3 linked regions of the Rudanella lutea DSM 19387 genome follow. The protein of the gene in region 1 interacts with the protein of each later gene in a pairwise test. Links are inferred from orthologs where the notes say so. Each region holds a gene or a part of one and is shown in the gene's direction. Other genes may lie near its edges. The genes, in order: RUDLU_RS0116910, RUDLU_RS0123255 and RUDLU_RS0121545.

The links.
Region 2: the proteins of RUDLU_RS0116910 (region 1) and RUDLU_RS0123255 interact in binary tests that used the Escherichia coli proteins (3 or more experiments, as listed by UniProt). The link is inferred for Rudanella lutea DSM 19387 from one-to-one orthologs.
Region 3: the proteins of RUDLU_RS0116910 (region 1) and RUDLU_RS0121545 interact in binary tests that used the Escherichia coli proteins (3 or more experiments, as listed by UniProt). The link is inferred for Rudanella lutea DSM 19387 from one-to-one orthologs.

What each region holds. Positions count from the first base shown.
Region 1 is NZ_KB913013.1:4,077,109-4,087,074, forward strand. Bases 1-2,706 are described here. They hold RUDLU_RS0116910 (acyl carrier protein), read left to right. Parts: upstream 1-1,086; coding sequence 1,087-1,326; downstream 1,327-2,706. Other genes in these bases: kdsA (3-deoxy-8-phosphooctulonate synthase), read right to left, coding at 1-775; fabF (beta-ketoacyl-ACP synthase II), read left to right, coding at 1,441-2,694; rnc (ribonuclease III), read left to right, coding at 2,695-2,706. Also shown: more of rnc, read left to right, coding at 2,707-3,459; RUDLU_RS0116925 (Hsp20/alpha crystallin family protein), read left to right, coding at 3,674-4,126; RUDLU_RS0116930 (Do family serine endopeptidase), read left to right, coding at 4,424-5,941; nagB (glucosamine-6-phosphate deaminase), read left to right, coding at 6,090-8,051; RUDLU_RS0116940 (aldose 1-epimerase family protein), read left to right, coding at 8,162-9,025; RUDLU_RS0116945 (heavy metal translocating P-type ATPase), read right to left, coding at 9,133-9,966. UniProt on the Escherichia coli protein: Carrier of the growing fatty acid chain in fatty acid biosynthesis.
Region 2 is NZ_KB913013.1:5,658,839-5,668,991, forward strand. Bases 2,043-4,935 are described here. They hold RUDLU_RS0123255 (alpha/beta fold hydrolase), read left to right. Parts: upstream 2,043-3,069; coding sequence 3,070-3,801; downstream 3,802-4,935. Other genes in these bases: RUDLU_RS0123250 (hypothetical protein), read left to right, coding at 2,143-2,760; RUDLU_RS0123260 (aspartate aminotransferase family protein), read left to right, coding at 3,975-4,935. In the rest of the region: RUDLU_RS28025 (lysoplasmalogenase), read left to right, coding at 1-605; ATP-dependent Clp protease ATP-binding subunit ClpX, read left to right, coding at 776-2,026; more of RUDLU_RS0123260, read left to right, coding at 4,936-5,108; RUDLU_RS0123265 (Rossmann-fold NAD(P)-binding domain-containing protein), read left to right, coding at 5,210-6,196; argB (acetylglutamate kinase), read left to right, coding at 6,403-7,203; RUDLU_RS0123275 (hydroxymethylglutaryl-CoA lyase), read left to right, coding at 7,275-8,120; RUDLU_RS0123280 (DUF7935 family protein), read right to left, coding at 8,185-8,709; RUDLU_RS0123285 (iron-sulfur cluster assembly accessory protein), read left to right, coding at 8,790-9,080; RUDLU_RS28030 (sensor histidine kinase), read left to right, coding at 9,128-10,153. UniProt on the Escherichia coli protein: The physiological role of BioH is to remove the methyl group introduced by BioC when the pimeloyl moiety is complete. It allows to synthesize pimeloyl-ACP via the fatty acid synthetic pathway through the hydrolysis of the ester bonds of pimeloyl-ACP esters.
Region 3 is NZ_KB913013.1:5,242,479-5,252,670, reverse strand. The notes cover bases 3,018-5,949. They hold RUDLU_RS0121545 (acyl-CoA thioesterase), read left to right. Parts: upstream 3,018-4,241; coding sequence 4,242-4,658; downstream 4,659-5,949. Other genes in these bases: mog (molybdopterin adenylyltransferase), read left to right, coding at 5,556-5,949; RUDLU_RS0121540 (phosphatidylinositol-specific phospholipase C/glycerophosphodiester phosphodiesterase family protein), read left to right, coding at 4,779-5,546; RUDLU_RS0121550 (alpha-amylase family protein), read right to left, coding at 3,018-4,184. In the rest of the region: RUDLU_RS0121565 (SPASM domain-containing protein), read right to left, coding at 1-437; bla (class A beta-lactamase, subclass A2), read right to left, coding at 615-1,523; RUDLU_RS0121555 (hypothetical protein), read right to left, coding at 1,564-2,067; more of RUDLU_RS0121550, read right to left, coding at 2,226-3,017; more of mog, read left to right, coding at 5,950-6,089; RUDLU_RS0121530 (DUF1090 family protein), read right to left, coding at 6,278-6,511; RUDLU_RS0121525 (PepSY-associated TM helix domain-containing protein), read right to left, coding at 6,616-7,698; RUDLU_RS0121520 (polysaccharide deacetylase family protein), read left to right, coding at 7,921-8,874; RUDLU_RS0121515 (PVC-type heme-binding CxxCH protein), read right to left, coding at 9,016-10,192.

The sequences.
Region 1 (9,966 bases):
GCAAGGCTTCTAACTGATCGAGGGGGAGCATGTTGGCACCGTCTGACTTGGCGCAGGATGGATCGGGGTGCGTTTCGATGAAAAGGCCGTCGGCCCCAACGGCAATGGCCGCCCTGGCAATGGTAGCAATCAGGGCCGGTTTCCCACCCGTGACCCCCGATGACTGGTTGGGCTGCTGCAATGAGTGGGTGCAATCCATCACAACCGGCACACCAAACGACTGCATGGCCGGAATATTCCGGTAGTCGACAACCAGGTCGCCGTAGCCAAAGGAGTTACCCCGGTCGGTCAGAATCACCGTAGCTTCCGGGTTTATAGCATGGACTTTTTCGGCGGCAAAATGCATACTCTCGCCCGACAAAAACTGGCCTTTCTTGATGTTCACGGCCTTACCGGTGCGGGCGGCAGCCTCCAGCAGTTCGGTTTGGCGGCACAGAAAAGCCGGAATCTGTAACACATCGACAGCCTCAGCAGCCATAGCGGCTTCGTCGGACTCGTGAATGTCGGTCACCGTTGGGATGTTGAAAGTAGTACCAACCTCCTTCAGGATCGACAAGGCCAATTCATCACCGATGCCCGTAAACGAGTTCGCTTTGGTTCGGTTGGCTTTGCGGTACGAACCTTTAAAAATGTACGGAATTCGTAGCTTATCGGTAATGGTAACAATGCGTTCGGCAATTTGCAGAGCCATGTCGCGGCCTTCAATGGCGCAGGGACCAGCCATCAAAAAAAAGTTGGGCGAATCAGTATGGCGGAGCTTCGAAAGTTGGATCATACGTATTGGTAGCCTATTGAGGCATACAAAGGTGCAACGGATTTTAGGAACTCAGTAGTTCGGTATCGAAGCCCTCGTATAGCCGCCCGATTCGGCGCTTTGTGCACCAAAGAGTACGGTTTGGTAGGAAAGAGGCTTTAGTAGACGGTGTAGGATTAAACTCTATAGTCAATATATAAACTACTATAAATCAATAATTTATATTTAATTACGGCATAGGTATTAACGCCCAGGCTACAAAAAAATTGTTTGACAATGATAGGGGAAATGGTTTTCTTTGTGCCGTTTTTCAACCCCAATTGACTACTAAAATGTCAGAAATTGCACAAAAAGTTAAGAACATTATTGTTGAGAAATTAGGTGTCGAAGAGTCTGAGGTTACGCCTGAGGCAAGCTTCACCAACGACCTGGGGGCCGACTCGCTTGACACTGTTGAATTGATCATGGAATTTGAGAAAGAATTCAACATTTCTATCCCTGACGATCAGGCCGAAAACATCGGCACCGTTGGTCAGGCGATCACCTATCTCGAAGAAAACGCTGGCAAGTAAGCCTGCACAGGGCCTTCTACCTGTTTGAGTCTTTAGGTTTTCTCTTCGAAAGCTTAACTACTCAAACACGTAGCGCCTGTTTTCTTCTTATTATTCCATCTGCAGTTTTCCTGTATGACCTTCCGACGAGTAGTAGTTACGGGCCTTGGTGCCCTCACCCCCATCGGTAACGATGTGCCCACGTTTTGGGATGGCTTGGCCGCTGGTGCCAGTGGTGCCGGCCCAATCACCAAATTCGATGCGAGCAAGTTCAAGACCCAGTTTGCCTGCGAACTGAAAGGGCTCGACGTTACTCAGTACATCCCTCGTCAGGATGCGCGCAAAATGGACCCCTTCACCCATTACGCACTGATTGTGGCCGAACAGGCAGTGCAGGACTCGAAGCTGGACCTGGAAAAAATTGACAAAAACAAGGTCGGCGTTATCTGGGGATCGGGTATTGGAGGTCTGAAGTCGTTTGAAGACGAGGTGATCGACTACGCCAAAGGCGACGGTACTCCTCGGATCAATCCGTTCTTTATTGTTCGCATGATTGCCGACAGTGCACCGGGCCAAATCTCGATGCGCTATGGTTTCCGCGGACCCAATTACGTGACGGTATCGGCCTGTGCGTCGAGCCTGAACGCGATGATCGATGCGTTCAACTACATCCGTCTGGGCCGCATGAATATCTGCGTGACCGGGGGCTCCGAAGCCGCCGTCACCAAAGCCGGTATTGGTGGTTTCAACGCGAACCGGGCCCTCTCGGAACGCAATGATGACCCCATGACGGCCTCTCGCCCGTACGATAAAGACCGCGACGGTTTTGTACTGGGTGAAGGCGCCGGTGCCCTGATTCTGGAAGAGTATGAGCATGCCAAAGCACGGGGCGCCAAAATCTACGCCGAACTGATTGGCGGGGGCATGTCGTCCGATGCGTTTCATATTACGGCCCCGCACCCCGATGGGTTAGGTGCCCGTTTGGGTATGCACGATGCGCTCGATGATGCCGGTATCAAGCCCGAAGAAATTGACTACATCAACACACACGGCACCTCGACGCCCGTAGGCGACCCGCAGGAGCTGAAGGCCATTCACCAACTCTTTGGTGACCATGCCTTTGCCATCAACATTAGTTCGACCAAGTCGCAGATTGGCCACCTTCTCGGAGCGGCCGGGGCGGTGGAATCCATTGCCTGTCTGTTTGCTTTGGAACGCCAGATTGTGCCTCCAACGATCAACCACTTTACCGACGATCCTGAGATTGACCCCCGGTTCAACCTGACGTACAATCAGGCCCAGCCCCGCAAGCTGACCACGGTCATGAGCAACGGATTCGGTTTTGGCGGGCATAACGCATCGGTTATTTTCCGTAAACTTTCCGACTAAGTGCAACTCGCTTTGCCTCGTAGCTACTTTGCCACGTTTCTGAACCTTTTCCGCTCGCAGGATGCCGACAAACGGAAAAAGTTAAAGAATGCTGTCGCCCATATTATCGGGGAAAATCCGTCGAACCTGCGCCTGTACCAACTGGCGCTACGGCACTCGTCGGCCTCCCGGGAGACGGTCATTGTAGGCTTTCGCGAGTCGAACGAACGACTTGAATACCTTGGCGACGCCGTACTGGGTATGGTCATTGCTGAGTTTCTATTCAAAAAATACCCGTACAAAGACGAGGGTTTTCTGACCGAAATTCGGTCGCGGATTGTGAACCGGGAGATGCTTAACGGTATCTCGCGCAAAATCGGCCTCGACCGGCTCATCGAGTACGACGGGGCCCGTACTAAAAGTCTGCCCGCCCGTACCTCTATGTATGGCGATGCGCTGGAGGCTCTGGTTGGTGCCATTTATCTCGATAAAGGTTTCCGGTTTACTCGCCGGTTTATCCTGAAGAACCTGCTGTCGCACTACGATATCGACTCGCTGGTGCAGAACAATGCCAATTTCAAGAGTCGCCTGATTGAGTGGGCGCAACGTGAAGGTAAAGAAGTACGGTTTGATATTATTGCCGAGAAAGGGAATAGCCATTACCGGGAGTTTATCGCGCAGATCGTGATTAACGAAGAACCCTTTGCCACGGGTAGCGGCTATTCCAAAAAGAAAGCGGAACAGTCAGCTGCCGAGAAAGCCCTTGAGCTTCTCGATGCCAAGTAGACGTAGCTCAAACTGTATGATACCCTGAATGCCATGTGCCCAAACACATGGCATTTTTTTGTGGAGTATAGGCCGGGCTTTCTGTCAAAATGACCCAATTGGCGTAGTGAGAGGCTCTTTATCGTGTCAATTTGGCCGTATAGTAGGGCTGGTACAAAACTTGACTAACCGATGGTAGATAACAAATACAGAAACCGTTAATCAAACCAGTACCATGAACGCTTTAACCCGCTCTAACCAGTTCCCCTCGTTGATCGAAACGTTTCGCATGAACAGCCCCCTGGGTCGTGAAATTAACGACTTCTTCAGCCAGAGCACACAGGCGCCCAATAGTGTACCAGCCGTAAACGTAGCCGAACATACCGATGGCTTTCGGATTGAGGTAGCGGCCCCTGGCCTGAAAAAAGAGGATTTTAAATTGAGCCTGAACCATACGAACCTGACGATTTCAGCGTATCAGGAGAATAAGACTGAAGAGAAACCGAACGAAAAGTACACGCGCCGGGAGTTTAGCTATTCATCGTTTCAACGGACGTTTATGCTGCCCAACTCGGTCGACGTGGATCAGATTCGGGCTACCTATACCGATGGAATTTTGAGCATCGAGATTCCGAAGCGTGAGGAGGCTAAACCCAAGCCACCCCGGCAAATTGAAATTGGCGGTTAATCGGAACCGAACCGTGACTGTACCCGGTCGCAGGGGGCGAGGCCATACGGTTTTGCTCTCTGCGACCGGGTACGCATACGGCGGGTGGGGCGGGTATGGAGGTGGATAATTGTGGGGTGGCCCATGGTAAATTTGGCTCAACAATCGCTTGTTAATAATTGTTAAGTACCCACTTGTCCACGAATTTTTTGACCCCAGGATTCCGTTATTTTGCTGAGTAGCTCGTGACTCACAGACATGAGCAAGCTATGAAGACAACCTGTCGGATCACCGACAATGCATTACCCTCAAAAACTAATGAAAAGCAACTGGAAAGTATTGACGCTGATTGCCATCTTATCGAGTGCAATCACCCTGGCGGCCTACAACTTCCTTGGCTTTAACAAGCGGGATGTTGTATTCAATGAGTCGTCGACCCCGACCATTACGGGTCGGTTAGCCGCCCTCACGGGCAACGGGACGAGCGCACCGGGCGATTTCGCTTATGCCGCTGAGTCGGCCACCCCAACGGTGGTACACATTCGCACGACGGTAACGCGCACGGTTCGTCAGCAGCAGGTTCCGGATATTTTCCGCGAATTCTTCGGCGATGAGTTTGGTGGCGCACAGCCCCGGCAACCCCGCCGTCAGCAAGGACAAGCCTCCGGTTCGGGCGTAATTATCTCGAAAGACGGCTACATCGTAACCAACAACCACGTGGTGCAGGATGCCGATCAGGTAGAGGTGGTGATGACCGACAAGCGGAGCTTTAAAGCCAAAGTGATTGGCACTGACCCCCTCACCGACCTGGCCGTGATTAAGGTGGAAGCCGGTGGTAGCCTGCCCGCCATTACCTTGGGCGATTCAGACAACCTGAAACTGGGCGAATGGGTGTTAGCCGTTGGTTATCCGCTCGACCTGGAGTCGACCGTAACGGCTGGTATTGTTAGTGCTAAGGGCCGTGGTATCGGTATTCTGAACCAGAACGTAGATCGTAATGACCGCAACGCCGACACGCCCATCGAATCGTTTATTCAGACCGATGCAGCCATCAATCCTGGTAACTCGGGTGGGGCACTCGTCAACCTGCGTGGCGAACTGGTAGGTATCAACTCGGCCATTGCCTCGGCAACGGGTTATTACAGTGGCTATGGTTTTGCCGTACCGGTGTCGCTGGTGAAAAAAGTAACGGCCGACCTACTGAAGTACGGTAACGTACAGCGTGGCTACCTTGGTATTCTTCCGATTGAGCTGGACAGCAAACGGGCTGCCGAACTGAACGCCAAAGTGGGCCGGGGTATTTATATCGATAATGTGGTCGACAATGGAGCTGCTAAAACCGCTGGCTTGCAGAAAGGCGACGTGATCGTGAAAATGGAAGGTCAGCCGGTTGATTCAGACGCCCAAATGCGCGAGATCATTGGTCGCCGTCGTCCGGGTGATGTGATCAACGTCACGGTAAACCGGGGTGGTACCGAGCGCGATTTCAAAGTAGAACTTCGTAACCGCAACGGCGGCCGCGACGTGATCAAAAAAGCCGAGGCCGCTACGGCATCGCTTGGTACGTTAGGAGCCGAGTTTGAAGACATCAGCGCCCGCGAGCTGCAACAGGCTGGCCTGAGCGGTGGGGTGCGTGTGAAGAAGATTCTTGACGGCAAACTGGCTGAAACCGATATTGAAGAAGGTTTCATCATTGTGAAAGCCAACGGTAAGAATGTAAAAACTGTGAAAGACCTGCAAACGATCATGGCTAACGTGAAAGAAGGCGAAGGTCTGATGCTGATCGGTATGTATCCGGGAAGCTCACGGATGTATTACTACGCCGTGCCGGTGTAACGGCTGATAATAAGCAACTTGCTATACGGAGGTCTGCCCTTGATTACGGGGTAGACCTTTTTGTTTGCCTAAATTTTGTGAATAGTATTTCAGTAGTTTGGTCATTTTGTGGAACTTTGCCCCGTAAATCACCAATCTACATTCCCTCATGATCACTGATTCGCCCGTTGCGGATGCACCTAACAATCAGTCTGTCAATAATGGACCGGTACATTCGGCCATTACGTACGAAAAAATTCCCACCCACATTTATGCCGATGCCAAGGCCGCATCGCGGGCAGTAGCCCACGAAATCGCGGATCTGATCCGGCAAAAGCAAGGGGAAGGAAAACCTTGCATTCTGGGGTTAGCCACCGGATCGTCGCCTAAGACGGTCTACGCCGAATTGGTTCGGATGCACCGCGAAGAGGGACTGAGTTTCCGCAATGTCGTATCGTTCAACCTGGACGAGTACTACCCCATGGAGCCCGATTCGCTGCAGAGCTACTGGCGTTTCATGCGGGAGCAGCTATTCGACCACGTCGACATTCCGGCTGAAAACTACCACGTACCCGACGGCACTATCCGCTACGACAAAGTAGCTGAGTTTGTGAAGCGGTACGAGGAGATGATTGCCGAAGCGGGCGGGCTCGATTTTCAGTTGCTCGGTATCGGGGGGAACGGCCACATTGGGTTCAACGAACCGGGGTCGCTCATCAACTCGCATACCCGCCTGATGATGCTCGACCACTCGACACGGGCGGCTGCCTCGGGCGATTTTGGTGGTTTGCCCCGCACACCCCGCAAAGCTATTACAATGGGGGTTGCGAGTATCCTGGCTGCCAAACGCGTAGTGCTGCTCGCCTGGGGTGAGCGCAAAGCCCCCGTGATTCGCGGGGCGGTTGAAGGTACCGTAACCGAAACCAACCCGGCTTCGTACCTGCAAACGCACCCCAACGTGCTGTTTGTGATCGACGAAGCAGCGGCCTCCGAGTTGACCCGGATGAAATCACCCTGGTTGGTCGATACGGTAGTGTGGGACAACAAGATGATTAAGAAGGCGGTTACGCACCTGTCGCTGACACTGGGCAAACCGATTCTGAAACTCACCGACCGCGATTACAACGATAACGGGATGAGCGACCTGCTGGCTCAGTACGGGCAGGCATACGACATCAATATCGATGTGTTCAATCAGTTGCAGCATACCATTACCGGCTGGCCCGGCGGTAAGCCCAACGCCGATGATACCAACCGCCCCGAGCGCGCCCTGCCTGCTCAGAAACGTTGTATCATTTTCAGCCCGCACCCCGACGACGATATTATCTCGATGGGCGGTACGTTCCAGCGTCTGCACGATCAGGGACATGAGGTACACGTAGGCTACCAAACGTCGGGCAACATTGCCGTTGCCGATGATGAGGCTCTGCGATTTGCCGATTATGTGGTCGACTTCAACTCGAAATTTGGCATCAATAGCCCCGAAGCAACGCGTATTTTCCAGGATGCCGCTACGTCGCTGCGTCTGAAGAAAGACAGCGAAATGGATACACCTGAAGTGCGGCACGTGAAAGGCCTGATTCGGATGGGCGAAGCCAAAGCGACCTGCCGGTTTGTGGGTATTCCCGTCGAAAATGCGCACTTCCTGAATATGCCGTTCTACGAAACGGGTAAGGTGGAGAAGAAGCCGCTCGGCGAAGACGACGTGAAAGTGGTGATGGATTTGATCGAGAAAATCAAGCCGCATCAGATTTATGCCGCCGGTGACCTCGCCGATCCGCACGGTACGCACAAGGTGTGTCTCGACGCTATCATGGAAGCCGTACGCCGGCTGAAGCACAAAAACTTCATGAAGGACTGCTGGGTATGGTTGTACCGGGGCGCCTGGGCCGAGTGGGATGTGAGCGAAATCGAGATGGCCGTCCCGATGTCGCCCGATCAGGTGATGAAAAAACGTTTGGGTATCTTCAAGCATCAGTCGCAAAAAGACGGCGTGGTGTATCAGGGTACCGACTCGCGGGAGTTCTGGCAACGCGCCGAAGAACGCAACCGGGGTACCGCTGCTATCTACAACCGCCTGGGCCTGGCTGAGTACGAGGCTATGGAAGCGTTTGTACGCTGGAAATTCTAATAAAGAGTTAAACGGTAAGACGGGGCCGCCCGGTGGTTAATAGTTAAGAGTTGGTGAAGCGTAAGCCGTGGGCCTGCGTCAGCCAACTCTTAACTTTATATAGATGCTTTATGCTATTTAACGACATTCTCTCTGTCAATATCCGGCCGCAGGGTGCCGAGCTTACGTCTATTTTTCATAAGCCTTCGGGTACTGAGCACCTCTGGCAGGGCGACCCAGCCGTGTGGGGCTGGCACGCTCCAAATCTGTTTCCGGTGGTGGGTGGATGCCTGAACAATCAGATTTGGGTGGATGGGCAGGCCTACCCGATGGGTCGTCATGGCTTCACGCGGCAGTCGGTGTTTGCTCTTGCCGAGCAGACCGAGTCGATGGCCCGGTTTGTACTGACCGACTCTGAAGAGACGCGGGCGTCGTACCCATACCGATTTGTGTTTGAGATTGTGTACACACTTGAGGGGGCCACGTTGGCTGTTACGTACCGGGTTCGTAACACCGATGACCGCCCGGTTTTTTTCTCGGTGGGGGCGCATCCGGCGTTTAACGTGCCGTTTGGTGCCAATGAAGATTTAACCGATTATTGGCTTGAGTTTGCGTACACCGAGCCGTTGCAGACCCATCTGCTCTCGCCCGAAGGGTATTTTACCGGCCAAACTGAGCCAATTGAACAGATTGACAACCGGATTCCGCTCACCAAACACTTGTTCGACAAGGACGCGCTGGTGATCAAGAGTTTGCGTTCGCGTGCGGTGCAGATTCGAAGCAAAAACCACGACCGGGCCGTAACCGTGCGATTCGACCAGTTTCCGTATCTGGGCATCTGGGCCAAGCCCGGTGCGCCATTTGTGTGTATTGAGCCCTGGCTTGGTTGTGCCGATTCGGTGGGTGAGCCGGTGCCGTTCCCGCAAAAAGAAGCGATTCAGCAGGTGGGCGTTGGCGAGGTCTTCGAAGCTACGTTTACTGTTACCATTGGCTAGAGATGTCATCTTGTTTGGAAAGATGACATCTCTAGCCAACGCATAGTCTGAAAACGTTCAAAGATGACATCTCTCCAAACGAGATGTCATCTTTGAACGTTTTCAGACTATAACCGCAGGCTTCGCAACCGCAGGCTGTTGGTAACCACCGAAACCGAACTGAGCGCCATAGCAGCCCCCGCGAGCATGGGGTTGAGCAGAAACCCGAAGGCTGGGTACAGTACGCCGGCGGCAATCGGAATGCCGATCAGGTTGTACACAAACGCCCAGAACAGGTTCTGCCGAATGGTTTGTACGGTACGCTTCGATAACAACAAGGCTTTGGGTACGCTGTTGAGGTCGGAGGTGAGGAGCGTCATTTTGGCTACGTCCATCGCAATATCCGACCCCTTGCCCATCGCCAGACTCACATCGGCCTGAGCCAGAGCCTGCGCGTCGTTGATACCATCGCCTACCATTGCTACCACCTTGCCCTTTGCCTGCAAGGCTTTAATAAACTCCCCTTTGTCGTTGGGCATGGCCTCGGCCGTAAACTCACGTATGCCGACAGCCTTGGCGACAGCCGCAGCCGTTTCGGGGTTGTCGCCCGTAAGCAAATGCACCGAGATACCCCGTTGTTGTAACGTTTGAATAGCGGCCGCCGACGTGGGTTTGATCGGGTCGGCAATGGCAATCAGGGCCAGCAATTGATTTTGGTCGGCGAAGTACACCACCGTTTTGGCTTGTTGCCGGAGTTGTGCCGCCTGCGTCTCGGCTGCATTGGTAGCCAGGCCCTGCTCGCGCATGAGTCGGCCGTTACCGATCCAGTAGGTTTCGCCCTCAACCGTACCTTGCACACCCCGACCCGTGAGGCTTTCGAATCGGGTGGGCGATACCGCGCCTGGCCGCACACCGGCCTCTTTCAAATGCTCAACCACGGCCTCGGCCAGTGGGTGCTCCGA
Region 2 (10,153 bases), 1.6 Mb from region 1 along the record:
TTATGCTCTCGCTCATGACCTGGGTGGTGTTTAAACGGGCACACTGGCAGGAGAGCGGACCCGTGCGGTGGCTGTTTGTCGGAATGGTATTTGCCCTGCTCGGCGATGTGTTTCTGATGATTCGGGAAATCGACTTGTTTGTGGTGGGGCTGGGGTCGTTTTTGTTTATGCAACTGGCCTATATAGCCTCTTTTTGGGGGCAACTTAGCGATGCCGGAGTGCGCTTGTCGGCTCGCCAGTTTGCGCTTCGGGCCATTCCGTTTGGATTGTATTCGGCCGGATTTCTGCTGTATCTGTACAAGCCGCTGCGTGCAACCGGATTACTTGGCCCGGTAGTGGGTTATGTAGTCTGTATTGCGCTGATGGGCATCATGGCGGCCATGCGCCGGGAGGCTGTGACCGAGGCTAATTACAGACAGGTAGTGGCGGGGGCCGTATTGTTTATGCTCTCCGACTCGGCTATCGCGTTAAATAAGTTTGCATTCCCGTTGCCTGTTGCCAGCCTGATCGTTATGAGTACGTATGCTGCTGCGCAATACCTGATTGTGACGGGTGTGGTGCAGGCAACCGCCGATGTGGAGGGGGCAGAAGAGGCCGTTCTGTAGCTGCCCTTTGGATAAACAGGTACTTGGGTTTTCGGCACGATGCCTTTATTTTTGTTAGCCTATTATGACTTGATTCGCATCAGGTCTTTTTTTGTGCGGTTTCGGTTAACAAACAATATCAACGCTCCGTTACCGTATCACATTTTTCTACCCGAAATAGACACGTATTCATGCCAAATATTAACTGTTCGTTCTGCGGCCGACGCAAAAATGAGGTCATGCTGCTACTTTCTGGCCTGGATGCCCACATCTGCAATTATTGCATTGAAGAGGGGCATCAGGTGGTGTTGCAGGAAATGAAGCCGCAACGGACCGAGGCTAAAGAGGTTGATATCAAGTTGATCAAGCCGGTCGACATGAAAAAGCACCTCGATCAGTACGTGATTGGGCAGGACGAGGCCAAGAAAGCGTTGACGGTGGCTGTGTACAACCACTACAAACGGTTGATGCAGCCGAAGTCGGCCGATGAGGTAACGATCGAAAAATCGAACATTCTGATGGTGGGCGAAACCGGTACCGGTAAAACCTACCTCGCCCGCACGATTGCCAAGATTCTGGAAGTGCCCTTCTGCATTGCCGATGCCACCGTGATTACCGAAGCCGGATACGTAGGCGAGGATGTGGAAACGATACTGACCCGCCTGCTTCAGGCAGCCGACTATGATGTCGATGCGGCCGAACGGGGTATCGTGTACATTGACGAGATCGACAAAATTGCGCGCAAAGCGGATAACCCCTCAATTACCCGCGATGTCAGTGGCGAAGGGGTACAACAGGCATTGCTTAAATTGCTCGAAGGATCGGTGGTGAACGTGCCCCCGCAGGGTGGCCGTAAGCATCCCGATCAGCGGATGATTGCCCTCAACACCGAAAACATTCTGTTTATATGTGGAGGAGCTTTCGACGGCATTGAGCGGCATATTGCCAAGCGCGTCAACTCACGGCCCATTGGGTTCTCGGGCGAGCGTCGGCTCCACGAGAGCTCCGAAAAGTCATACCTGATGCGGTACGTATCGGCGCTGGATCTCAAATCGTTCGGCCTCATCCCCGAATTGCTCGGCCGGTTGCCTATTCTGACTCACCTTGAACCCCTCGATCGTAAGGCTCTGCTTCAGATCCTGACCGAACCCAAAAACGCCATCTCGAAACAGTACAATAAACTGTTTGCAATGGAAGGTATTGAGCTGAAATGGACCGACGAAGTGCTCGACTTTATCGTTGATCAGGCGCTCACCTATAACCTGGGGGCGCGGGGCCTGCGTTCGATCTGCGAATCCATCATTCTGGATGCCATGTACGAGTTGCCGTCGCAACCCGGCATCAAGGAGTTTACGGTATCGCTCGACTACGCGCGCCAGAAATTTGGCGATTCGAAGTTTCAGGGCATGTTGCGGTGGTCCGATACGTCGGCTGCGGCCTAATCTGGACCGTTTCCTCGCTTTTTCGGAACTGCGTCATTTGTTAGCAACAAAGTCATCAGGGCGTTGTTAGACCGGTGAAATCTGAGTAGTTCACCATTAAACAAAAACGTTATCTGATGAAAACTTTTGCCCAACGAATCACCCTTTTCGTGGCCGGAACGGCCCTGTTCACTGCCTGCAGCCGTCCGTATGCAACCATTCAGCGCACCCCTGCCGAAAAGTTTGCTACGGTTACCAAAACGGAGGCTGTACAAACCATTGCGCCTGCTCAGAATGAAGCACCGGTAGCCGTGCAGGCTCCGGTAGCAACGCCTGACGTGGAAACCCCCGCTGCACCAGTGGCTCCACAAGCTCAATTGGCTACGGTTCGGGCGCAGCTGAACGAAGCCGTTGCCAGTAACAAAGAGGTAATGGCCGACAAGCGGGTGCAGAAGAAAATGGCTAAGATCAACGCCATGCTCGACGCCACCACTCAGCAGGCAACCATGGCACCTGTATCAAACACGGCTGCCAAGAAAATGAACCTGATGGAGCGGACCATGGTGAAGAAGATCGACAAAAAGATCAAGAAGCAGATGGCTCCTGACCAGCCAATGGCGAAGAGCCTGCTCACATTGGGGGCTATCATTGCCATTGCCGGTTTGATCCTGATGTTGCTTGGCGTAGCCAGCCCGCTGGGTGTTATTGCCCTGATTGTAGGTCTGGTACTGATTTTGGTTGATCTGTTGCGATAACCGAAGGCTCAGACACGCGACCGTGTCGGTCTGAAGACCTGAATCCACCAGAGAGCCGCCGGGTGATCGCATGAAGATTGGCTTCGTGCGGCCACCCGGCGCTTTGTTTTTGTATGTTTTATGTATTGAATCGGAATGAAATGTATAATGTAGAATGAATAGTGAAAACGATGATGACCAGCGCATTGAGCTTTTTCCATTGTACATTATTTATTGTGCATTAACTTATAATGGAGTGAATGATTGTGTGAAACGCTCTGGCCCTATTCACTCAATCGCTCATTCACTCAATCACTCAATCAAAACCGTATGGATCAGAAAAAAACAGTGGTGCTGGTGCATGGGCACGGGGTCGATGCGTCGATCTGGGACTCCTTGTACACCGAACTCGCTCAGGATTATCAGCTGATCAAACCCGATTTCTCAGCCCTTGCCAACCATACTACCATTGAAGCCTATGCTGAATATCTGTACAGCATGCTGCAGGCAGCTCAGGTCGACAAGGCAGTGCTGATAGGGCACTCGATGGGTGGATACATTGCTCTGGCTTTTGCCGAGTATCACCCCGAGCTGGTGAGTGGGCTGGTTTTGTTTCACTCGACGGTCTTCGCCGACGATGACGAACGGAAAGCGAAACGGCAGGCCGCTATTGAACAAATTCAGCAGCAGGGTAGCCGGGCTTTTGTCGAAGAGACGGTACCCAAAATGGTGGCATCGTCGCATCGTGAAGCGCTGGGCGAACAGGTTGCCAAGCGTATCGAAATCGGCTCACAGCTGCCTCCTGATGCGCTGGCTGCGGGTGTACGTGCCATTGCCGCCCGACCCGACCGTTCGGCGGTGCTGCAACATGCGTCGTTTCCAATACTCGTGATTGCCGGCAAAGAAGATAACCTCGTTCCGTTTGAGAAAAGCACCCAAATGGCCGATCTGCTCAATGACAAAGGGGCGTTTGTGGGGCTGGACAATGCCGGGCATCTGGGTATGATAGAGCAACCCGAGGAGTCGCTTCGAATTCTGCGCGAATTTCTGGTGCGTGTATAGGGGAAGGGCGGCCGGGCGGCTGGCCTTGTCAAGTTTACAAAAAGGAGGCCCGAGTGCTTCCTTTTTGCTTTTTTTAGCCCTTATTCCCCTAAAAATCCGTAATCTTGTTCTTCTTTTTTTGCGAAACATGAAATGTGCGCAGTCGTACTGACGGCTGACGCCCTCTACTGCCGATGGCTGAGTTATTTAATGTGTACCCGCTGAACGATGTGGAACCCGTTCGGGCGTTGGGCAGCTACCTTTGGGATACCAGGGGAGATCGTTATCTGGACTTGTACGGTGGCCACGCCGTAATTTCGGTAGGGCACACGCATCCGCGTTATGTACAGGCCCTGACGGAGCAGCTAAACCGAATTTCGTTTTACTCGAACTCGGTCAGGATTCCGTTGCAACAGGAGTTGGCCGATAAGTTAGGTGAGATGTCGGAACACCCGGATTATGCCCTGTTTCTATGCAATTCGGGGGCCGAGGCCAACGAAAATGCCCTCAAACTGGCGTCGTTTCATACCGGCCGCAAAAAAGTGATTGCGTTTAGTAAGGCGTTTCATGGTCGCACGGCTGGTGCTGTGGCGGCTACCGACAATAAGGCTATTGTGGCTCCGGTCAATTACAGTGAGCACGTTACCTTTTTGCCGTTCAATGATGCCGAAGCTGCCCAGCAAGGAATTACCGACGAAGCCTGCGCGGTGATCGTTGAAGGAATTCAGGGAGTAGGGGGCATTCAGGTGGCTTCGGATGCGTTTTTGCAAACTTTGCGGAAGCGTTGCGACGAAACAGGTGCCGTGCTTATTCTGGACGGTGTGCAGTGTGGCTACGGTCGCTCCGGCAAGTTTTTCTCGCATCAGTTCAGCGGTATTCAGGCTGATATTATCTCCATGGCGAAAGGCATGGGCAACGGTTTCCCGATTGGAGGTATTCTTATTTCACCCAAGTTCAAGGCGAGTTACGGCTTGCTAGGCACCACGTTTGGCGGTAATCACCTGGCCTGCACGGCAGCCATCGCGGTTCTTGACATCATGCGCGACGAAAACCTGATCGACAATGCCACCCGAATGGGCGAGTACCTCATGAATGGTATCCGGCAGATTGGCGGCTACAAAGAGTTGCGTGGCCGCGGGCTCATGATCGGAATCGAGTACGATTTTCCGGTGGAGTCGCTACGGAATACACTGCTGTACGATCACCATATTTTTACGGGGGTAGCAGGCAAAAACACGGTTCGTCTGTTGCCGTCACTGGCCGTTGGACAGGCCGAAGCCGATCAGTTTCTGGAGGCTCTGAGCGTTTGCCTGGCCGTTCAATCGTAACGATATTCCTGACAAAAACACTTTTACCAACACAGGAGAACACGGGCTACCAATTGAGCTTGTCGTTGACGGGTGTTCGTCTCCTGGGTTTACGATTCATTATGCAGCATTTCATTTCCCCCACCGACGTCACTGATATTCACGCCCTCGTTAAGCAGGGGCTGTATGTGAAAGCCAATCCGTTTGAAGATGCGCACCTCGGCAAAAACAAAACCATTGGCCTCATCTTCTTCAATTCGAGTCTGCGTACCCGGCTGAGTACCCAAAAAGCGGCTCAGAATCTGGGTATGAACGTGATGGTTATGAACGTCGGGCAGGATAGCTGGGGGCTTGAAATGGAAGAAATGATTGAAGGCCACCCCGTTATCATGAACGGCGACAAAGCCGAACACGTGAAGGAAGCGGCAGCCGTGATTGGGCGCTACTGCGACGTGATCGGAATTCGGGCCTTTGCCGAGCTGAAAGACCGCGATAAAGACTACCGCGAGCTGGTGATGAGTCAGTTTCGGAAGTATGCAGGTAAACCCATTGTGAACCTCGAGTCGGCTACCCGGCACCCGCTGCAATCGCTGGCCGACTGTATCACCATTGCCGAGGCAAAAGCGGCCTATGCCATGCCGGCCCGCCCTAAGGTGGTACTGACGTGGCTCCCGCATTTTAAAGCATTGCCGCAGGCGGTTGCCAATTCATTTTGTGAATGGATGAATCCGCTGGCCAATGCTGGAGAAATTGAGTTTGTTGTGACGCACCCCCCCGGATACGAACTGGCCCCCGAGTACCTCGGCAACGCACGCGTTGAGTACGATCAGGAGAAAGCCTTCGAAGGAGCCGATTTTATCTACGGTAAAAACTGGTCGTCGTACACGCATTACGGACAGGTGCTTACGCAAAACCCGGCCTGGATGGTAACTATGGATAAGATGCAGCTGACCAATAACGGTAAGTTTATGCACTGTTTGCCCGTGCGTCGGAACGTGAAAGTGTCCGACGATGTGCTCGACAGCCCGCAGTCGCTGGTGATTGAGCAGGCAGCCAACCGCGAATGGTCGGCGCAGGCGGTACTGAAAGAAATTCTGCTTACGCTGTAATTCTACGTCCACGCGCTTCGCACAGCCAGGTGTATAGCCGAAATTGACTGTATAATGTACAGTGAATAATGTAGAATGAATGGTCTGATAATCAGTAAGGTAAATCTCTGTTCATTATGCATTGTTCCGTATTTATTCACGTATCTTGCTGTTTTGTAGGCGTGTATGGCAAACGAAAACCATAAACCCAAAACCTTAACTTCTTCATGAGTACCCAACTGACTATAATCAAGATTGGTGGTAATGTGGTCGACAATCCGGATGCACTCAAACGGTTTCTGACCGCGTTTGCGGGGCTGCCCGGCGATAAAATCCTGATTCATGGCGGAGGGAAAGTGGCTACCCAGGTGGCCGAGAAATTAGGGGTGCAGACAACCATGGTCGATGGACGGCGGATTACCGATCGCCCTATGCTCGACGTGGTGACGATGGTTTATGGTGGCCTCGTAAACAAACAACTAGTGGCCCAATTACAGGCACTGGGAGTCAATGCCATTGGGCTTACCGGTGCCGATGCTGGTACGGTACTGGCCCGTAAGCGGCCCGTCAAAGAGATCGATTATGGGTTTGTAGGCGATGTGATTGAGGTCGATTCGGGGCAGATTCTGTACTTCCTGAGGCAAGGCCTCACGCCTGTGTACGCACCCCTGACCTACGATGAGGCAGGTAACATACTGAATACCAACGCCGACACAATGGCGTCGGCTATTGCCGTTGATATGGCTGGGCGGGCTTCGGTTACGTTAGTGTACTGCTTTGAAAAGAAAGGCGTACTGGCCAACCCCGACGATGATAATAGCGTTATGGGCAAGCTTACCCCCGACCTGTACGCCGAACACAAGGCGGCTGGCACCATCAACAAAGGCATGATTCCGAAGCTCGACAATGCCTTTAATGCGCTCGACAAGGGCGTATCGCGGGTGGTGATTTGCCACGCCGATGAAGTGGCTGCTGCCGTAACCGGAGAGGGAGCTGGCACCACCCTGCGTTTGCCAACGCCTGCCTGAACTGGTTAACTTTTTGTGTCGATTGGCCGTTTTAGGTGCAGAAACCTTACATCTGTTTCTGTTGCTTGCCTATGCACCTTGTTGAGTGCCCCCGCGATGCCATGCAGGGCCTGCCGCATCTTGTACCCACCGACCTGAAAATCTGCTATCTGAATGCCCTGCTTCGGGTCGGCTTTCACACGCTTGATTTTGGTAGCTTCGTGTCGCCTAAAGCCATTCCGCAAATGGCTGATACCGCCGACGTACTGGCCGGGCTCGACCTTACCACAACGCGCACCCATCTGCTGGCCATTGTCGCCAACCTGCGCGGAGCGGCCGAGGCACTCACCCACGATCAGATCGGGTACATCGGGTTTCCGTTGTCGGTATCCGAAACATTTCAGCAACGCAATACGAACAGGAGTATCGACCAGGCTCTTGCCGATTTGGCCGAGATGCAACGGATGGCCCAGCAGGCCCGCAAACAGCTGGTGGTTTACCTATCTATGGGTTTTGGAAACCCGTATGGTGACCCCTATAGCCCTGAACGGGTTGGTTTGTTCACACAAAAGCTTGTTGATCTGGGTGTGCGAATCATTGCCCCGTCGGATACCGTGGGTACATCGACACCGGCGGCAATTGAGTCGTTATTCCGGCATTTGCTGACTCGATTTCCCGGTGTAGAATTTGGCGCTCACCTGCATACCCGACCGGGTGAAACCCGCCCGAAGGTAGCTGCTTGCCTACGGGCAGGGGTGACCCGAATAGACGGGGCTTTGCGCGGGTTTGGCGGGTGCCCCATGGCGGCCGACGACCTTACGGGGAATCTGCCAACCGAAGAAATTATCCCGTTGGTAGGGGTTGAGGGGCTCAATATGGCCGCGCTTGATGAAGCCCTCCGGCTTTCAAAAGACGTATTTGGGCCAGTTGCGCATTGACTCACGCCGTAGCAGGTTGTAATGGGTATTCTTCCCGTAGCCTGCTTCGGCGGAGGGGAGGAGTCTACATAAACAACTGCTGAATTTCTTCTTTTACTGCCCGAATTGCGGCAGCGGTGGGTTGCGTGTCGCGCTGAACAATCCGCTCAAAAATTCGCTTCGATAGGTCGATAGCGGGGGCTTCGGGCGACGTATCACCGGAGGCCTGATTGATAAGCATCGTGACCTCGTTCATCGCATTCTGAATTTGATCCCAGACGACCTCACTCATGTACACCTGTTGCGAGAGGTTATGGTTGTACTCGTCCCGGATTTCGGCCAGCAGGCGCTGCTGGAAATCGAGTACGGTGGTCGCGCTGCCGTTGAGCCGTACCAGCAAGTGATTGGGGCTGATTCGCTCCAGAAACAAAATCATTCGCTCATAGGCCTGCAACCGGATCGGAATTACAGCTTCGGTATAGCGGGTTTTCACGTCGTTCTGATGCCGGGCTGCTTCACGTTCCAGTAACAGTTTAACGGTCAGAAACATACCGTATAAAACCAGAGCGGCCGGTATGGTTAACTTGAGTAAGTCAGCAATTAACTCCATTTGTTCAGTCTGCTTGTTTGGGCAAAAATAAATAACTTTGACTAGAGGGCCTGTTTTGGAGGCCTTCCGGAAAACTACCTATGCTTGATCAACCCGTTCGGATTACGGCCGAAGCCCACTACCAAATTCAAAATACCTTAAACCATCAGAAGATTCCGGCTGAATACGGTCTTCGGGTGGGTGTACGCGGAGGGGGCTGCGGGGCCTCCTGGTTGCTGGGCTTCGATACCCCCGGCCCAACCGACGAAGTGTATAACGTAGAAGGGGTGCGTGTCATTATCGACCGCAAACACCTTCTGTATGTTTTAGGGGCGCAAATTGGTTTCGAAGCCGGTGAAGAGGGGCGCGGATTCACCGTCGAAAAGGCGTAAGTTGGCATGATTTTAGTGGGAAGAGCCCCGAAGCCTCACCCTGTCTTGTGAAACACATTGAGAAGCATATCTTCCTGATTCTGGCGGTACTTCTGGTCGTTCTGTCGGCCCTTTGCTACACGCTGCTGGAACGAGGAGCCCCCGGTGCTACCGACGAGCAGTATGTGTCGTTGGTGCGTGATCGTGTTCGGGCTGAATTGGCCGTTAGTAATGAAGAGCTGAAACAGGTTGGCGAGCAAGTTCGGCTGGCTCAGGATTACTCTTTTTCAGGACTTCAACAGCCAACACGTTACCCGTATTTCATTTTCAAAAACGGCGAACTTCTATTCTGGTCCGATTACCAGTTTGTGCCAAACTATGCGGCCGTGGCATCCGTAAACCGGCCTCAGCTCGTTGATTTTGAACAGGGGCGGTACCTGGTTAGTCGGCTGAATGTGCGTAAAGGGGCCGATGTTCTGGCTATTTATTCGCTAGTTAATATCTATCGGCAGTACAAAACATCCAGCAGTTATTTGCAATCGGGTTATAACGCCGATCTGTTCCGGCTCGACCCGCAGCAGATCAACGGGGTGCGGAGCCCAACGGCCTACCAGAACATTTACGAGCCCAAAGCGGGGTTCCTGTTCTCGGTTGTTCCTCCGCGCGTCGATGCGTTTCGGAACGACTCTACACCGGTTAATACCGTTATTTTAGGTTCGCTGGCCGTTTTGTTTCTGGGCCTGTACGTAGGATTGCAAATTGTACGCTTGCGCCGGAGCCGGCATTATGGGGCTGGCTTTGCACTGCTCGCGCTGTATTTTGTCATTTTGCGGGGGGTAATGCTTTATTTTGGTGTGCCGTTTCTGTTTTTTGAAACGGAATTGTTTAACCCCAAATTCTACGCATCGTCGTTTTTGGCCCCTTCTTTGGGCGACATGCTGCTCAACTGCGTGGTGGTGGCCATGTTGTTGCTGTATCTGGTGCTGTACTACTTCCGGTCGCATTTGTACAACCGGCTGATTCATTTCCCTCAGTGGAGCCGCTGGGCCTTAGCACTTGTATGTGTGTTGCTTAGTTACGGCACGTTTTACGCG
Region 3 (10,192 bases), 1.2 Mb from region 1 along the record:
GTTTTGCGGGCGTTGGCCTCGGTCAGGTAATGGGCGTTGGTGCTGGTGGCGGTGTAAATGTTGCGGTCGGCCGCGTAGCGCACCAGTTCCAGAAACTGCGGATGCAGGTAGGGTTCGCCCTGAAAGTAAAAAATGAGGTAAAGCAGGGTTTCGTGCAGCTCGTCGATGGTGCGTTTGTACAGCTCCTCACCGAGCATACCCGTGGGCCGGGTGAAAGAGCGTAGGCCACTGGGGCATTCCGGGCAACGCAGGTTACAGGAGGTTGTCGGTTCAAACGAAATTGACATGGGTAATCCCCACGCTTCGGCCCGGCCCGTCTGCCGCGACCGGTAGTAACTGGCCAGTACTTTGAGCGCATTGGCCACCCGCCGGGGAGTCAGTTTCGATACAAAGTTCAGGCCATCACGCAGGTTACCGCCCAGAAAGTCACTTTTCATAAGAAGGTTTCTTACGTTCCCTCAAGGGCAGCTGGCTTCGGATTATTGTGCACGAAGTACCGCCTGAATTTGAAAACTCAATTGGGGGATCTTGTTCATACCCACAACCCAAACGATAGAATAGTTCACACCGATATAAAAAGCCATTCTTGAGGTAGAGTCACCACTCCAACCCGACTACTCCTTCGCCGGGGTCGTGTAAAAGTCGTAGGTAGCTTTGGCAATGTCGGCAATGAGCTTCTCGTTCGTGGCCTCGTTCTCCTGCGAGTCGGCCACGAAAACGCTGATGATCACGGGCTCACCATTGGGCAGAAATAACAAGCCAATGTCGTTGGTAGCGGCCGTCAGGCCTGCTTTGTTGGTACCCGACGAGCCCGTTTTATGCGCTACCACGGTACCGGCAGGCAAGCGGCCTTTCAGCCGGTTCACACCCGTATTCGTTTCGCGGAGGGTCTGCCAAATGAAGTCGTAACTACGTTTGGAGAGCCGCTTACCCTCGGGATCATAAAACGTTTGCAGTGTCTTGCTTGCGGCTTTGGGCGTGGTCCAGTTCTGAAACATATTGTCCCACTCGGCCTGCATTTCTTTCTCGGCAAACCGGATGGCAATCTCCTCAACGCCATTTTCTTTGATGTACGTTTCTACGGCTTTGGGCGAACCCAGCAACCGGATCAACACGTCGCATGCCACATTATCGCTCTGAGAAACCGCATACTGAATGAGCTTGGCGATGGAGAAAAGTCCCCCGTTCGGGTTCTCGTCGCGGAGTGGGCTCCATAAATCGGGCAGCAGGTCGTCTTTCCGAACCTCCACGGTTTGGTCCAGCGTAAACCGCCCCTTATCGACCTGCGCCAGCACGGCCAACCCAATATGCAACTTGAATACGCTCTGCAACGGTAAACGTCGATCTCCGTTCAGCGACAGCGTGTCTTTGCCATCGTTGGCAATAATGGAAACGCCCACCACGGCCTTTTTGCCCGCTACAATCCGTTGAATTTCCGTTCGTAACGGGTCTGTGTTTCGGCCCGATGGCTGGCAAGCTACCACCACCCAAACCAGAAGGGCGAAGGTGAATAACTGTTTCATAAACAGGTTAGAGGTGGTGGGAGATTGACGGAGGAGAGATTTAAGCTGCAGCACCCGCCATCATGGTCATGTACAGATTGGCCCCGTAGCCGCAGATGATTAGCAACAATGCCCGATCAAACGACGAAACGGTATCCTGCGCAAAGTGAACGTCGTAATTGTAATTCATTTTTTGCCATTTAAACGTCGGGCGGAGTTCCATAAGAATCGTTTCCTGCTCATTTTCGAGCACAAAATGGTAATTCCAAAAGCCCTTCATGCGCAATCGAACCGTTTGGGTTGCGCCCGTTTCGCCGGTCAGTTTGATGATGATATGCCCTTTCCAGTTGAAGGTAATATCGCCCCGATCCACGCCATCGACGAATACATCGAAATTAGAGCTCCAGATATTTCGCGACTTAATGACCACCTCCCGCCCATCTACAGTAGCCGAAGCCGTGCTGGAAAACCAGCTTTCGTAGGCGATGGTTGAAAGGGCTTTTCCTTCCTGATCTGTTATCGTAAAGTTGCCCCGGCCTGAGTTAGAAGTGAGCTGAAAGTTCATGTATAAGACGTTTCTGAGAATCGGTTTTTAAATCAATCACCAAACCACTTATTGAGTCGATCAGGCGCCGGTTGAGGAAGCCGACCGATTGCCGGTAAGTTGCAAAAAAATGGCGTACGAGTTTTGATTGGTTGAGTTTAACGAACAAAATCCCCCGCTCACCGCAACCGGTACACCCGGCAGTTTTCTTCTTCGAAGGTGAGGTAGCCCGCCGGCATACCGGGGATTGAGTCGGGCGGGGGGGCTGTCATGCCAGCTACAAAGGCATAGGCCGGATCGTCAGCGTGGGTCCAGGCGATGTAATCGGCGCGACCCGGCTCCAGAATCCAGCGCACAGCCTTGCCGCCAATCTCACTCCAGATTTGCTCGGCAAACAGACGAATCCGGCTGATGGCCTCAAACTGCTCCATATTGTCGCCCCACCGATACGGGCCGTGCGTCACCTTGTCTACCTCACCGTCGTCGTTGATCTGAAATACGTACAGCTTGGTGTATTCCTCATTGGCTCCGCGCTCCTGATGCAGATTACGCACCTCAAACCCAAGCGATACGTAACTGGGCATATCGGTCAGAAACAGGGCCACAAAGTACCGGAACAGGTTGCCGGTGCGGTAAAACTCGTCGAAACGGGGATCGTCTTTATCGGCCGTCATGACCGTAAAGTTGGGGGCAAACCGCCGGGTGCGGAGCCACTCGTCGTAATCGCTGAGTCGTTTCTGAAACAGTACCGAGCCCACCACGCACGATTGCAGATCGCCCAGGGTCGAGTCGGCATCGATGGCTTCGAGGTGGTCGGGTTCGTTGCCGTAAGCCATGGTGTTGGGCGGGGCCAGGAACGTCTCGGCAAAAAAACCAAAATGCGGCACGCCCTGCTTCTGAATGTGATGCTTTACGGCGCGCAGGGGATCGTAGTAAGCATCGGGTTCGGCGGGTACCCCCGTGGGGCGTAGCTGCACGTGGGCCATGTCGCCCCGCATAAAATCGAAGTTATACGCCCGCTGGCAGGTCAGGTATCGGTCGCAGAGGTAATTCCAGGCGGGCAGATTAGGCCGTTCGAAGTCGAGTTCCCAGTCGCGGTTGTCGTCTTTGCTATGGTGAAACTTGTAGCGTGCCAACGGGCCAAATACCCGCGACATAGGCTCGGGCCGGTTGAAGGCGTACTGATACCAGATTTGGCCGTACTCGTCGGTCACAAAATCGTTGGGCACAATGTGCAGCCCCCGGTACGGCGGAGCCATGGTCATGGGCAGCGTTTCGTAACCCTGCGCCGTAAGGTGACTGATGAGTTTGAGCCGCCGGATGAGCCGCCCCGTGTAGTCGCCGGGCGGGCCAAACAGAATCGAATGGCGCTGCTCATCGGTAAGCAACGGGATGTTGTGCGCGAAGAAAACCTCTTTGGTAAACGAAAGCGGTGTGCCGTCGGCGGCTCCTTTAAGTTTCAGAAACTGCCAGATCACCTCTTCAACCTGCCGGTACACGCTTTCGGTATGGTTTACGAGCCGGTAGCCTTCGCGGTGTACCCACTCAAACAGATTGGGGTGCACCAGAGCCATTTCGGAAAAGCGGTCGGTGTGCGGAATCACGTCCATACCGACAGTCCGGCCCAGCGCGTGAATCAGGTTGACAGCCACTTTAAGCTGCTTCTCCACGGTGTCGAGGGCGGGCACAAACCGGGCCAGATCGACACTGAAAAACTCGGGGTTTATCTGCCAGCTCACCATGCCGTACAAACTACCCACCACGCCCGGCTCCCAGATGGGCAGCAGGTGGATACTATCGTGGCAGGCCGGCAACGTAAGTACGTAGTTGATCACGTTCCAGAACGAACCCACCGTACGCACGTTTACGCCTACCATATTGGCTTTTTTGAGCCAGGTTCCGTCGGGCTCACTAATGGCGGGGCTCGGAATGGTTTCGGCCGGATCAAGCGCCCGGCGCAGAATGTCGTTACCCAAACGTTTGTGCAGAATATCCAGCGTTTGATACACCGAGAAACGAACCGCCGTTTGCGGCAATAGTTTCGGCACAAACGACTGCTGACCGGCCTGAAACCGGTCGAGGTAGGCGGCAAAATGCTGTTGCCAGTCGGCTTGAAAATCAGCTACAGAGGTTGGCATAGAGACAAAGATAAACAGCATGGCGTATCTTTGACGGCACCGCTGACCGAATTTACCATGCCTGACGAATTTCGCTTTCACCACCCGATTCGGGTACGCTGGTCTGAGGTAGACCCCTATCAGGTTGTTTTCAATGGGCACTACCTCAATTATTTCGACGTAGCCATTACCGAGTATTTCCGCAACCTGGGTATGCGTTTTACCGACCCGGCCACCATTGGCGGGGCCTTTTACGTCCGCAAGGCTACGCTGGAATATCTCGCACCGGCTTTTTTCGACGACGAGCTGCGTATTGGCGTCCGGGTAAGCCGGTTTGGCAACAGCAGCCTTCCGTTTCGTTTAACTATAGACCGGGCGGGCCAACCATTGGTCACGGGCGAGATCATCTACGTTAACACCGACCCGGCTACGCGCCAGCCCGCCCCCTTGCCAGAAGCTGTTCGGCTGGCTATTGGGCAATTTGAGGAGTTTTAAGACCGAGTTGACTCTACATATAATGAGTGAAAGAGTGAATAAATACGAAGCGGCTCCGATATGCACAATCCACTGAAAACTGAAAACCATCAACCGAAAACGCTAAACCACATTCCGTTCATGAAGACTCTCCTTTTCTGGTGTCTGCTGTTGTGCATTTCGCCCACGATATGGGCGCAGCGGTCGGGTTCCGTAAAAATCCACGCCCATAACGACTACGAAAAACCGGTTCCGCTCATGGCCGCCCTCGAAAACCGGGCCGACTTTATCGAGGCTGATATCTGGCTGGTAGATGGCAAGCTGATGGTTGCCCACGACCGGAAAGACATAAACCCGGCCCGTACGCTCGACTCGCTTTACCTGAACCCGATTGTGCGGCTGTTTGCCCAGAACGGGGGGCGTATCAGCTCCGACCGGACGTACCGGCCCGCGCTCGTTATTGACCTCAAAGACAAATTCGATGATATCTGGCCGGTATTGCAAGCGCGGCTGGCGCAAAACATCGACATTTTTAACCCCTTCTCGAACCCCAACGGGATTCAGGTGATTATCAGCGGCAGCCGACCCAAGGTGGAACGCATGATTGATTACCCCCTGTTTGTGCAGTTCGACGGGCGGCCGACCGAGATTTACGATGACGAAACCGTCCGGCGGGTGGCGCTCATCAGCGATAGTTTCTACAATTATTCGCGCTGGGACGGCAACGGCGACCTGCCCGACGCTGACCGCGAAAAACTGAAACGCATGATTCGGCGGGCGCACGACCAAAACAAAATGATCCGGTTCTGGGCCACGCCCGACAACCCAAACGCCTGGAAACAACTCCGCAAACTGGGCGTTGACGTTCTCAATACCGACAAAGTGGCCGAGTGCCGCAAATCGCTGTAATCAGACGCTATGACCCCTCCTATTCGAATTGGCATTATCAATGTATCGGACCGCGCCAGTGCCGGTGTCTACGAAGACATTCCGGGCAAAGCCGTGGTCGATTTGCTCAACCAATACCTCACCTGCGCCTGGGAACCGGTTTACCGGGTTATCCCCGACGAGCAGGATCAGCTTTCTGCCGCGTTTATCGAAATGGCCGACGTACAGGAATGCTGCCTGATTGTAACTACTGGCGGCACAGGCCCGGCCCCCCGCGACGTGACGCCCGAAGCCACCGAAGCCGTTTGCCACAAAATGCTGCCCGGTTTCGGCGAGCTGATGCGCCAGGAAAGCCTCAAATACGTTCCGACGGCCATTTTGTCGCGCCAAACGGCGGGTATCCGGGGCAAAACCCTGTTGCTCAACCTACCCGGTCGGCCCCGCGCTATTGAGCAATGTCTGTCGGTGGTGTTTCCGGCCATCCCTTACTGCATTGACCTGATCGGCGGCCCCTTCCTGACCACCGACGAGACAGTGATGCCTGTTTTCCGGCCGAAGGGTTAAACCACCCCCTTGCCCCCTCCTGAAAACAGGAGGGGGTAGCTTACCAAACAATCACAAAAACTATAGGTATCTTTTTGTTATTCAACACTGACTCATGATTCCACCTCCTTATTTCAAGGAGGGGATCAGGGGGTGGTAAAAAAAGGGCCGCCCTCATCAGGCGGCCCTTCTCTATTCAGGGGTGACTATTAATTGTTTCGGGCGTCTTTCACGGCCGAGTCATACTCTGCTTTGGCCGAGTCAAGCTCCTGCCGTTCTTCTCTGATGTCGCTGGTGTCACCTTCAGCTCTGGCTTCGTTCAGGTCTTCCTGCTCGTCCCGAACTTCCTCGGCTTTGTTTTCTGTTTTCGAATCACAGGCCACCTGCGTTGTCACCATCAATGCTGCAAGAGCCAGTGCGCTCATCCACTGTTTAGTTTTCATCTTTCAGTTCGTTTCGTAAAAGCGGACAATCCGCTGTTTGTACGATTAGTCGAACTACTTTCCCGGCTGTAAGGGCCAAAAAGCTGAGCGAACGGCCCTATACGTCAGCGCTTGACCCACCAGATTAGCAGGCCCGTTACACTCACTACGGCCGTCGCCAACGCCATCACAATCCACAAAATCTGGGTCACCGGACCACCAAACCGGCCGAAGTGCAGTTCTTCGAAAACGTGTTCCAGTTTGTATTCGGCATCCGCTTCTTCGGCCCGAAACACCTTCTGTTGGGCTCCTGTGAGGGCATCAAACTCCACAGCGGCCGTAAACCGCCCCAGCATCCGGTTGCTTTCGGGCGTGTTACCGCGCACCACAAGCGGGCGGTCGGGCGCTTCGGGAAAGGCGATGAGGTCGGGCGTCAGTTGCGGAATCGCCTGTTGGCTCCGTGTCAGATACGCATCCACCGTGGTGATGGTTGGCGGTGTTACCTCGGTTTTGGGTCGCTGCGGTCCGTTGCCAAACGACCGTTCAAGATGCTCCCAGTGGAAAAACACCCCGGTAGCCCCCATCCAGGTCATAAATAGCAAGGCCACTACACCGAGGTATTTGTGCAGATCAGCGTACACAATCCGGCGCGATTTGTTCCAGCGCACCCCCATCGAAAATACACCCAACAATGATTTGCGGTAGTACCAGGCTCCCGTTAGCACCGAGCCCAGCAGGCACAAGCCCACCAACCCCATGATGTAGCCACCGTAAGGCTCCCAGAGCAGACTCTCATGGAGTTCGCGCATCCGGCGCACAAACGCCTTTTCGCGTTCGCGGGTGCCCGTTACTGCACCTGTGTACGGGTTCACGTACACCCAAATCCGTTCCCCTTTTTCTTTCAGCTCAACGCGGGTAGCCCGGTCGGGTTCGCCAGCGTACAGGCGCATGTTGAGCAACGTAGCCGAGGGGTATTGCCGCCGGGCCGAGGCCAACAGCACATCGGCCGGTTGGCGGGCCGCGCCAGGCCGGGCCTCGCCAGGCCGGGCCTCGCCAGGGGCCACCGTGACGACACCGGGGTTGAGCCAGCCGTCCACCTGACTGTCGAGCACCAATACCGAGCCCGTGAGGGTAAGCATCAGAATAAATAAACCGGCGGTAAGTCCCAGAAGCCGGTGAATACGGAAAACAAGTTTATCAGTGAGCATGAGGATGTAAGGAATTGAAAGGGCAATATAAGCGAAAGACCCCCACAAGGCATTAGCGAATTTTAATTCCTGTTGTCCTGTAAACTAAGATGCCTTTTACTATTTTCCGACAAAATTTAAGACGCGACCCACCGGGCCGTCGGGCGTCTCCTGGTCCAAACAGCCCGTAAACTGTTTGGACTGGACGACGTTTATGCCGAGTCCGGTATTGCCCCTGTACCAATGAAACGTTCTCCCCTTTTCTGGTCGGCCCTGACCGCTGCCTTACTCTCTGGCGGGCTCATGAGCTGCAATTCGACGGGTAAACCGGCCGATGCAACCGCCACCGAGACCACCACAAGCCCAGCCGAAGCGGGCGCTGCTACGGCCAACACCGCTGCCACCGACGGCACGGCGATTGACACCACGGCCTCAGCCGGTGCAGGCGACCCGACGGCGATTCCGGCAGGCAAAATAGCCGATGCCGCGACCATTATTGGCCGCAAACAGGTGCCGGTGCTATGCTACCACCAGATTCGCGACTGGAAGGGTACGGATTCGAAAACGGCCAAAGATTACATTGTGCCCCTGGCTACGTTTGAACAGCACATGAAAATGCTTGCCGACAGCGGGTATCATACCATTCTGCCCGACCAACTGTATGCTTACCTGACCACAGGAGCCAAACTGCCCGAAAAACCAGTGATGCTCACCTTCGACGATGGCGACCTGACGCAGTACACCAACGCCCTGCCGGTACTGAACAAGTACGGTTTCAAAGGGTCATTTTACATCATGACGGTAGCCATTGGCCGACGGGGTAAGCAGCATTACATGGACAAAACCCAGCTCAAAGACCTCTCCGATAAGGGCCATACCATTGGTGCCCACACCTGGGATCACCAGAACGTAAAAAAACTGACCACGGCCGAGGACTGGAAAACACAGCTGGAAGAACCCAAAACGAAGCTGGAAGAAATCACGGGCAAGCCCGTTCGGCACTTCGCCTATCCATTTGGTTTGTGGAACGAGGCCGCCCTACCGGAAGTTGAAAAACGAGGCTACCTGACCGCGTACCAACTGGCCGAGAAAAAAATGAATCCGACCGACCCACTCATGACCATCCGCCGGATCATTGCGGGCGGTTACTGGTCGGCCAAAACGCTCAACGGCAATATGCGGGCGAGCTTTAAATAAGGTTGCTCCCAAAAAGAGAGCGATGACATCTTGTTTGGAAAGATGTCATCGCTCTCTTTTTTTGATGCCTGTCTTGTCTTTCAGAGATGTCATCTTGTTTAGAAAGATGACATCTCTGAAAGACAAGACCACCCGATTCGCTTACTTCTTCACGGGCGTAGTTGTCCGCAGAAACGCCACTAAGTTTTTCACCTCGGCCTCAGAAAGTGACTCCAGCAAACCCGTTGGCATCATCGACAACGGGTTTACCTCGCGCGCCTGAATATCCGACTTGTTGATCATCACAGCCTCCTGCCCTACCACCCGCAGGGTCAGCTGACGCTCGTTTTCGCGGGCTACGTTGCCCACATAGGTGCGGCCGTCACGCGTGGTAACCACCACCATTTTGTAATCGTCCTGAATTTCGGCGCTGGGGTCCAGAATGTTACTGAGCAGATAGTCGACGTTGGCCCGGTTTGAGCCGGTTAGTTCGGGGCCGATGGTGCCGCCTTCACCGTACATTTTGTGGCAAGGGCCGCAGGTGTTTTGAAAAACAAGCCGGCCTTTGCCCGCATCGGCCCCCGACACGGCTTTGTCGGTAAGCAGACTCCGGTAGCGGGCGTAGGCTTTTTCATCGAGCGCCACATGGTCAATCGGCCCCCAGACTTCCACAAATCCACTGCCTACCACCCGACGCAACTGCCGCGCTACGTAGGTCGGCACCTCGCGCTTATCGATCTGCTTTTTGGCCAAAGCCTGCGTGAGCATCCAGCCGTAGCGTGGTCGCGAGGCCAACGTCTGGATAGCCTCAGCCTTTTCGGCCGCCGACCAACCCGCGTACCGCTCAAGCAGGAGTTTACCTAGACTCTCATTGTCGTACCCAGCCACCGCCCGGATAGCCTCCATCCGTAAACCCGGTTCGGCCAGCAAACCCGGCAGGAGCTTAGGTAACTCGGGGCGTTGCTGAAGGGCCAACGCCCGCAGGGCTTTCCCGCGCGTTTCGGCTGGCAATTTGGCATTGTTGAGCGTCGCTATCGACTTCCGGGCCATTTCGATACCCCCAAACTGACCCGCAATCTGCGTAGCCAGCTTACCCGCTACGGGGTCGGTTTTCAGGCGGGCATATACCGGCTCCCAGTTGGCCGGGGCCGTCAGATCCGAGCGACCTTCCACAGCATCGCGCATTCCTTCGAGCAGGTGTATCCGATTTTTAGGCAGCTTACCCAGCGTAGCAACCAGGGCTTCGGTCGCGTCGGCATCGACGGCCCGGCGGGCAATAAATCCAGTCACCATCGGAATTTGACTACGGGTAGCCAGCTCCAGTGCCCGGCGGGTATTT